One region of the Bacillus sp. NEAU-Y102 genome, then DNA from elsewhere that is predicted to be linked to it. Evidence: riboswitches for the same ligand, from Rfam matches in the RefSeq annotation. Region 1 holds a riboswitch; the other holds the start of a gene.
What was found. A riboswitch is a leader RNA that binds a small molecule or an ion and turns the genes downstream of it on or off. The one in region 1 is predicted to bind thiamine pyrophosphate.
Positions count from the first base shown of each region.

Region 2: another riboswitch for thiamine pyrophosphate. It lies ahead of thiT (energy-coupled thiamine transporter ThiT); the one in region 1 lies ahead of ACYFX0_RS22240 (MTH1187 family thiamine-binding protein).

Region 1 is NZ_JBTWFK010000009.1:112,668-117,890, reverse strand. It holds gene ACYFX0_RS22250 (ABC transporter substrate-binding protein) at 1-592, opposite strand, end outside; gene ACYFX0_RS22245 (ABC transporter permease) at 589-1,362, opposite strand; gene ACYFX0_RS22240 (MTH1187 family thiamine-binding protein) at 1,334-1,654, opposite strand; TPP riboswitch at 1,756-1,857, opposite strand; gene ACYFX0_RS22235 (non-ribosomal peptide synthetase family protein) at 1,910-5,223, opposite strand, start outside.
Region 2 is NZ_JBTWFK010000015.1:70,143-75,365, reverse strand. It holds gene ACYFX0_RS28095 (lipoprotein BA_5634 family protein) at 256-834, shown strand; gene ACYFX0_RS28090 (FeoB-associated Cys-rich membrane protein) at 869-1,039, opposite strand; gene feoB (ferrous iron transport protein B) at 1,053-3,041, opposite strand; gene ACYFX0_RS28080 (FeoA family protein) at 3,038-3,265, opposite strand; TPP riboswitch at 3,467-3,568, shown strand; gene thiT (energy-coupled thiamine transporter ThiT) at 3,654-4,325, shown strand; gene ACYFX0_RS28070 (sensor histidine kinase) at 4,534-5,223, opposite strand, start outside.

The DNA.
Region 1 (5,223 bases):
TCGCTTCAATTCCATCCCATCCGTAATAAATCCATTCAAAGTCTGCATCACGGCCGATTGATTTAAAGAAATCGGTTTGTCCTAAGATGATTTTTTCAACTTTATTAAAATCAGCTTGATGCTTATCCATAATCGTCTTTAATGTCGCTTCTTCTGCTGGTCCTCCCCAGCCGCCGTAACGTTTACCTTCAAAATCTTTCGGTGACGTCATATTATCTTTCTTAAGTGATGCAAATGCTGAAGTGTTATGCTGAATAATCGCTCCGACAGATACAACAGGAATCCCTTCCACACGAGCCAACGTTACATTTTCTTGTGCGCTTATTGCGAAGTCAGCTTTTCCTGATGCTATCATTTGCTCTGCTGTTACATTGTCACCCGGTTGAATAATTTCTACATCTAATCCTTGCTTTTTGTAATAATCTTTCGTTTGTGCTACATATAAGCCAGTATGATTCGTATTTGGAAACCAATCTAATACTACTTTTACTTTTTGATCTTTACTTTTACTTTCTTCTTTCTTCGCCGGATTACATCCAGCCACACCTACCGCTACTAAGGCAGCTAACATAACTTTCAAACCTTTTTTCATTTTCTGCCGTCCTTTCTATATATCCATGGTGCTGTTATTCTTGCCATAAACTCTACGATAAAATACAGGCACAATGTCACCATAACGATGATTGCTGCAACACCAAATACTCGGGCAGTCAAAAATGATTTTGTAGCCCTCGTAAGCATAACGCCTAATCCTTCACTTGCACCGAGCCATTCTCCGATAATTGCCCCCATTACGCTATATGTAACTGCAATTTTTAAGCCTGAGAAAAAGTATGGAAGCACTGCTGGAAATTTTACTTTCTGGTAAACTTGCCATTTCGTCGCCTTCATTGTTTGTAACAGCTTCAACATGTTTTTATCTACTGTTTGAAAACCTTCTAAAATACTAAGCGCAATTGGGAAGAAACAAACGAGTATTACGACCATTACTTTCGGCAACATCCCATATCCAAACCAAATAATAAATAGTGGTGCAAGTACAACAATTGGAATTGTTTGCGAAATAACGAGCAATGGATTTATTAAAATACGAAATAACGGTATAACGTCCATAATAATTGCGATGCTCGTCCCCAATAAAATTGCAAAGAATAGTCCAATTATAACTTCCTGCAGTGTTTGCATCGTATTTGGTAATAGTAAATCTTTCATCCCAATTAATTCTTGAACAATGGCAGAAGGCTTTGGTAAAATCCACGGTTCGATTTTAAATAATGAAACAGATCCTTCCCATATCGCAATGAGAAGGATAAGCCAAATAGTTGTAATAAGTTTAGATTGCTTCTGGTTTTGCATATTCATCACGGTACTTCCAAACCTTTTCATCTATCGTTACACCAGTGCTTGGACGATAATGGATTTTAATAGAAGTAATCACTTCTTCTGCTCCAGCATCGACGCAAGCTTGTTGTGCACGTTTAACGACATCAAGAAGTACATCTAATTCTCCTTCCAAAGTTGTTTCCATTGCCCCTACTTCATAACGAACTCCCGATTGTTGCACAACTTCAATTGCTTTATCGACAACAGAATATACATCTTTCGTTTTCGCTTGTGGTACTACTGAAAATGACATTGTAACTTGTTGTGACATAATAAAATCCCCCTTATAAAATTAAATTTCAAAAATAAGAAAAGGCTTTCCTACTGCGTAGGAAAGCCTTGTATGCAAGTTATTATAGAATAACATATGCTACATCACTTTAAGTAACTCCCTACGCTGGCATTATCCAGATCAGGTTGAGGGTCGATGTTTACTTACATCCTCTCAGCCAATTGGCTCCCCGGTCCTTAATTCGTTTTCATTGTAGCATGATTTATTTTATTGAACAAACAAAAGCATGCATAATCATTTCATTATTTTTGGAAAATAACCAACTTTTTCACCATGAGCTAATAACTGCTGTATAAATTCTTTATTAATTGCTGGTACTTTCAATTCTTTTTTCTTAATCCATTCATTCGTTCTACGCGTACCCATTACAATTTCAGATTGCTGCGCTCCATCTCCTGCAACTTGAGAAGCAATTAACTCTGCTATTACTTCATTTCCCTTTGCTAATTCAAGTCCGGCATTTTCATATTCTGAAAGTGTAACCAGTTCAAGATTGTATCCACACTCTCCAATTAGCTGTATAAATTGTTCAAACTCAATTTGATGTGGATGACAGATGTGCAATGTTTCTCCATCTATTTGTGAATCTTGTACATACGTTACAATTGATTTACTAGCAAAATCAATTGGTGTGAAATCAACTTTCCACTTCACATTTGGTGCTTTTCCAATTAATAGCATTGTTTTAATAAGACGATAAAATGCGTTTCCTTCAATATTTTGTTGGAACGAACCTGTTTCTGAATGACATGCTAAATTACCTGCACGATAAATATTTCCACGCAAACCATTTTTCATTGCTTCACGAACAATGTTTTCCGCTTGTAGTTTACTATTTGAATATACATTCTCTAAGTCTACACTGTAATTAAAATCACCAGTTTTCATGTATGTATCCCATTGATCTACTGCTAATTCTAACGGGATACCAATCGTAGAAATAAAATGGAATGTAGCATCTTTTTCCACTAATGCTAGCATACGGCTAGTTCCTTGGACATTTATATTTTCAAATTGTTTTACATCTCCAAAATGTCTTACATCTGCACCGCAATGAATTATCGTATCCATCTTAGAACTGATGAACATAAATTCTTCTTCGCTCATCCCAAGATACTCTTCTCCCAGATCACCAGCTACGGCCTGTATACGCTGTAACCATTCTTCACATATATCATTAAAGTAAGCTGTTAATGTATCTATAATTCTTTGCTGCACATCTTTGGTTGGTCTTACTAAACAATAAATAGTAGCAGATGTATCTCTCAGCAATTCATATAATATGTGTGATCCTAAATAACCAGTAGCTCCTGTTAAAAAGACATTTGAAATCTGGGTTTCTTCCAAAACGTTTGCATACGTAATAGTATCCGGTTCGTGAATCACTTTATATTCACGAAATACTTCTTCTTTCTCTACTTTTACTTCTCGCTCAATTCGAGCTAATCCATATATCGTTCTTTCTTTAAAGAAATCTTGAATTGTTAAATGTGAGAAATCTTCTTTTAACAATGTTAAGACTCGTAATACTTTCAATGAATGTCCACCAATTGTAAAGAAATCATCATGCACTCCAACTTTTGAAATTCCTAATACTTCCGCCCAAGCGTTCGCTATTTGTTTTTCTGCTTTATTAGAAGGTGCAACATATTCTTGTAGACGAACCGGTTCATACTTTTCTTCTAACTGAGCTAACTTCTTAACATCAATCTTTTTATTAGGTGTAAGTGGTAATTCATTAATATAAATTAGTTTAGATGGCACCATATAATCTGGTAATTGCTCTTGTAACTGATAAACTAATTCTGGTATTTCTTTTTTATTTAAAGTTGTATAGAACGCGATTAAATATTGGCTACCTTCCTTACTCTTCTTAGCAAAAACAGCATTTTCTTTTATATTATGATTTTGAGAAATTTTACTTTGGATTTCTCCTAGTTCAATACGATGTCCTCTAATTTTTACTTGATCATCTTTCCGATGTAAAAACTCTATATTTCCATCCTCTAGCAACTTAACGATATCACCTGTTTTATATATATTAACTATAGGATTAAAAGGGTTCGGAATAAAAGCTTCAATTGTTTTATTAGGTTTATTAAAATACCCTTTTGCTAATCCTACTGAATCTATATATAATTCACCAGGTACACCAATTGGACAAAGATTCATATTCTCATCCAAAATCATAACTTGATAATTAGAACATGGTTTACCAATGGGAATACTCGCAACATCCTCATTTAACTGACTAGGTATTTTATAAGTTGTCGTCACTACTGTACATTCTGTCGGTCCGTATACATTATGAATTTCAACATCTGTACGTATTCTTTCTCTCCACAATTTAATAACCTCTACAGGCAACATTTCACCGCCAATCGCAATTCTTTTTAGGGAAGCTAGCTTATATATATCTTCTTCTGCTAAATAAGTTGCTATTTGTCGAACAAAAATTGTTGCTAATGCCAAGATCGAAGTTGCTTTCACTTTATAGATTGCATGTGCAAATGCTTCTACAGACAATCGCTCTTCCTCTAATAATACATACAAGTTTCCTCCGCAGAATAAAGAAGCAAATGACTCCCATACAGAAGCATCGAAACTAAAGGAAGGAAATTGGGCAAATACATCCTCTTCTGTCAATTCATATTGCTTTTGCATCCAAGTGTACAGATTAACAACGCCTCTATGTGCTAACATCGTTCCCTTTGGATTCCCTGTTGAACCAGATGTATAAATCATATAAGCTACATCATCACAATGAATAGACAACTTTACATCTATATCTTCACAAGTTTCACTATCATACATTGAAACTGTTTGAACCCCATCACATGTTATAGGCGTCTCTTTCATCAATATAACTTTCGCTTGGCTATCTTGAATAATGTACTGTATTCTACTTTCCGGATAATCTGGATCAATCGGAACATACGCTGCACCAGCTTTTAATATAGCTACCATACTTACTACTGTGTCTATGCTACGTTTCATAAATATTCCAACATAGTCTCCTAATTGGACGCCGTTTTTAATTAACATATGAGCTATTTGATTACTTTTTTTATTTAGCTCCTCATAAGTTAAAGTACCTTCCCTTGAAGATAAAGCTATACGATTTGGAAATTGAGTAACAGTATTATAGAACATATCGACGATGCTTTTCTCAGGATATACTGCTGTCGTATCATTCACTTGACTATAAAGTGCCATCTCGGCCTCTGTAATAACATTAAAATCATTTATATAATTATTATTATTTTGTAATGTATTGATTAAAACACCTTGTATTTGTTGTGCATAACGAGTAATCGTTGTCTCTTTCCAATTAACACTATTAAATATTATTTCTACGCTTTGCATATTTTTACTAAATACAAATTGTAATGTATTCGTGTCTTGTAGCTCATAATATGTTTCACCAATAATAATAGGTGACATTTCATATAATGTATTACCGTTTTGAAACTCTTCTATTTCTTCCTCATTCATTTCTTTAATTTGTTCCAGTTGCTCTTCAATCTGTAAATTCAAACTTTCATAGG
Region 2 (5,223 bases), on a different contig from region 1:
ACATCCATTATAATATGACATTCTATATACAATATTGTATTTATAATATATTCTCATTATCCCTCTTTGAAATTAACTTACTTTTGTGCGATTTCACTAAATTACATAAGTGTAATGTTACTGTAAGCTAACTCGATAGTTGCATTCTGATATTTCTTATACACTAATACCAGAAGCAACAAACAAGCTTCTTCACATGTAAGCAATAATACAAAAATTGTATTTACTATAAAACATATAAAAGGAGAAATCATCATGAAAAAATTAGTAGGAATCGGATTAGCAGCAGCAATTTCATTTGGTGCATTATCAGGTTGTTCTTTATTAGGAGAGAAAGCGAACGGTTTTGTACTGTACGGCTCAGAAGAACAAGTTCAGCAAATTACAGATAAAAACAAAAAAGAAGTGAAAGAAAAAGACTTCTATAAAATGAAAATGACAACATTAGATGGTAAAAAAGTTCTTGTAATGGATAAGAAAACTGGTGAAGAACTAGTGAAAAAAGAGTTACTTAGCAAAGTTGATGAAAAAGACAACACGAAACCACTTGATAAATTACCAGCTGTAACAACAGAACAAGGTTTATTATTTGCAAAAGAAAAAGTAGAAAATGCTACACTTGATGGGGCAAAATTAAAATATGAAGGCAACACAATTATCGGAAGTGGCCGTGCATATACAGATATGTATGCGATTGTCGATGACGCAACTTACAACAGTGTAAAAGGTGATGAAAAATCTGTAGGTGTATTAAAATTTGATAAAGACCCAAGTAAAGAGTTCCCTGGTTACAAAGGCGTCGAAGCTTCTCAACTTGTAAAAATTAAAAAGTAAAACAAAAAAGCTTTGCAATTCGCAAAGCTTTTTTCTATTTATTATGAGCAATTTGTTCCATATCCGGATTACAAGTTTTCGACTGACATGACTTATTTAAAGAACATGCTGCGCATTTTCCTTTTTTACTTCTCTTTACAAAATTAACTAACGTGTATGCTGCATAACCAAAAATGATAGCTCCAATTATAATATTGACCATCATTATACATCTCCTTTTAGAATCCTAGTAAAGATCCAACTTGGTATATAATAAGCGTTAATACATAAGCAACAACGAGTGGATAAACGACTGAGAAAATCGTCCATTTCGCTGATCCTGTTTCACGTTTAATAACAGCCACCGTCGCTAAACATGGAACATATAATAAAATAAAGAACATAAATGCATAAGCTGATAATGCTGTATAATGTGCTCCCATTACGTTTCCAAGCACATCTTCTTTAACTGCATAAATAATTGCCATTGTAGAAACGACAACTTCTTTTGCTAAAAATCCTGTTAAAAGGGATGCTGCAGCTTGCCACGTTCCGAAGCCGAGCGGTGCAAATAGCGGTGCGATAAACCCACCAATCATCGCTAAGTAACTGTCTCCCATATCAACACCAAATCCTGATGGACCTGCATAGTTTAATAACCAAATGACAACAGAACCACCAAAGATGAATGTACCTGCTTTACGAACAAATCCTTTCCCTTTCTCCCACGTGCTTAGCCATAACGTTTTCGCTTGTGGCACGCGGTAAGGAGGTAGTTCAATTACGAAAATAGACTTTTCCGCTTTTAAAATTGTAAGAGACATAATTTTTGTAACTAGTAATGCAAGAACAATACCTGCAACATATAAAGAAAATACAACAGTTGCCTGACTATGAGGGAAGAATACGCCCGCAAATAATGCGTATACAGGCAAACGTGCCGAACAAGACATAAATGGTGTTACAAGAACTGTAAGTAAACGTTCTTTTTCTTGTTCAATCGTTCTCGCTGCCATAATACCTGGAACGTTACATCCAAAACCGATAATCATCGGAATAAACGCTTTTCCGTTTAAACCGAAGAACTCCATAATTCGATCCATAACAACTGCAATTCGCGCCATATATCCTGAGTCTTCTAATAATGAAATGAAAAAGAATAGTGCAAAGATTTGTGGTACGAATACTAATACAGCACCAACACCGGCAATAATACCTTCTGTAACGAGCGCTTGAATAAAATGAGAAGCTCCAATACTTGTAAGTCCAACCGTCACCCAATCCGTAAGCTGGCCACCAAAAAACTCATCTAACATATCCGATAAAGGTGTCCCAATCCACGTAAACGTAACCTGAAAAATAAAAAACATAACTGCTAAAAAGATTGGAAGTCCTAAAATTTTATGCGTAATTAGTCTATCAATTTTTTCCGAAAAAGGAATTTCCCCTTCTTTCTCATGCTTCATAACATTTGTTTTTAACTTTTCAATATACGCTTCACGAGTTTTGTAAATGTGCTCTTCCAACGTACAATCAAGTTTTCCCTCTAGGCGAGATCGAATGGCTACAAGTTCCTTATAAATTGGTAATGCTTTTATTTCTTTTTCTACTACTTCGTTATTGCTTAAAAATTGAAGTGCTAACCATCTCGGATGCTCGTAATTTGCTTTCTCTAAAAGAGAAATTACCTCTTCAATTCCTTCATCCATTTGTACACCATATGAAATAATGAATGGTTTTTTCTCGTTTTTGTCATTTTCTTTAAGGGTCGCAAGTAGTTCTTCACAACCTTTTCCACTTCTTGCAACGACAGGAACGACTGTTACGCCTAATAATTCGGATAAACGTTTTACATCGATCACAATTCCTCTTTGCTTCGCCACATCAACCATATTTAGACCAATTGAAACTGGCTTGCCAAGTTCGAGCAACTGCAACGTTAAATGCATATTTCGTTCAAACTGCGAAGAATCCACAATATTTAACATATGCTGAAATTCTTCTGTTAATAGAAAGTTTGTTACAACACCTTCATCACGTGAAACTGGATTTAAATCATAAACACCTGGTAAATCAATTAATGTTCCTTGTCTATCTTTTAATTTACCAACCTTTTTTTCTACTGTTACACCGCTCCAGTTTCCTACGTATTCATAAGAACCAGTAAGTGCATTAAATAATGATGTCTTTCCTGTATTTGGATTCCCTAGCAAAGCAACCTTATTCACGCTAATTCCACCTTTATCATTTTCGCGTCACAATGACGAATACTAATTAACTGTCCACGACACTCCAATGTACAAGGACCTTTGAACATCGCCTTTTGCTTCATACGAAGTTCGCTTCCTTCAGAAAGACCGAAAGCAGCCAATCTTCTCTTTAGTAAATAATCTAAAGACTGAACACTTTTCACTAGCACTTTCTCACCGATTTTAATATCTACTAAGCTCATAACCTTCCCCCTCCGAAGAGAATGATAATTATTTTCAGAAGAATTATAGCACACTCTATTTCTCTTGTACTATACCCTTTTGCTTCATATTTATTAACATTTCGCTACAATTCTATTTCAATAATTGTCATAACAGATTCGTTTGCCATTCTCATCCATTTCGCTTACAATAAACAATAAACAATAACAAATAAAGAATCTCGTTATCACTGGGGGAGCCATGCCGCTGAGAGGGAACACTTCGTTCCGACCCTTCGAACCTGTTAGTTAATGCTAACGCAGGGATTGTGCAAACGTCCGAAATACATACCTCTTTTCATTTACGTATTTCGTATCCTCCTATGATATCTATTCTTTTTTGTACAACTTGGATTTAGGGGGAGACAACATGCGTAACACCAATTTACAAGCGATGATTGAATCTGCTATTCTTGCAGCCTTCGCCATGGTCATCGACATTTTACCACTTTCAATAAAAATATCAGCTACAGGCGGTTCTATATCTTTTGCAATGATTCCTATTTTTATTATCGCTTATCGCTGGGGTTTCAAAATGGCTTTCTTAGGAGGCTTAATTTGGGGATTATTACAAATTGTCGTAGGCGATGCCATTATCGTAACACCAATTCAAGTATTAATTGAATACTTCATTGCTTTCGCATTCATTGGGTTTGCTGGTTTATTCTATCGTCCAATTCAAAAGGCGCTTTTAACATCCAATGAAAATAACGAAGAACAATCAAACTTAGGTAGCCGTAAAGACAAACCTTCATCAAAACCAAACCAAGGGAAGAAAGTAATTGGATATATTATCGTCGCTACTTTTATCGGTAGTCTAGCTCGTTACTTCTGTCACTTTATCGCTGGTATCATTTTCTGGGGACAATATGCACCAAAAGGACAATCAGCAGCTCTATATTCTTTAATATTTAACGGTAGTACAATGATTGGTTCCTATATTCTATGTACCGTTTTACTTATATTTTTATTTATCACTTCACCACGTTTATTCAAAAGCATCAGTGCTTATCAAATGAATACACAAAAAAAGGGCGCTTAATGAGCGCTCTTTTTTCATATCGTAATATCAATTAAAAATACAATAAATGCACAAAAGAAAATAAATACCATTATACTTAGCCAATTGCTATGCACGGTTCATCGACTCCTTACATAACCTCGTTTTCTAACCAGATTATATCGTTTAAAAATAAAGATTAGGTAAAGATAGTATGAAAATAAATTAAAAAAAGCGTAGCATGCATTATCTACGCTTTTTTCGGTAAGTAAAAGTAAAATAATACACCATCTCCTGTATTCTTTACTCCATATTCAGCATCGTGTAATTCTAAAATATTTTTAGAAATAGCAAGCCCAAGTCCCGTCCCACCTTGTGAACGCTGCCGAGCTGCATCCACGCGATAAAAGCGATCCCAAATTTTATCTAATTGTTCTTCTTCAATGTGAGTACCTTTATTTTCAATGCACACTTTTATACGATCTTTATCATCTATTGTCGAAATAATAATATCCTCTTTATTTGGTGTATAACGTATTGCATTCGTAATGAAGTTCACAATGACTTGTTCAATTCGGCCTTGATTTGCAATCACTTCAAATGAACGTATATTTTTATGAACATGAAGTTCTTTTTTCTCTATTTCCACAGATAGATGTTCACATATATCTTCAATTACTGTATCAATATAAAACGAAGACTTTTTCATTTTATATGTACCAGATTCAAATTTAGCTAACTCAAGCATATCCAAAATTAAAGTATCCATTTTGTCTACTTCTCTCTCCATCGCCTGAAAATAATACTCTTTTTTATGCTCAGCTACCCCGTCTTTTAAAATGGAAATACAACTTTTCATAATACTCAGCGGTGTTTTCAATTCATGCGAAACACCAGAAATGAATTCTTTCCGTGTATTTTCTAACTTTCTTTCCTTTTC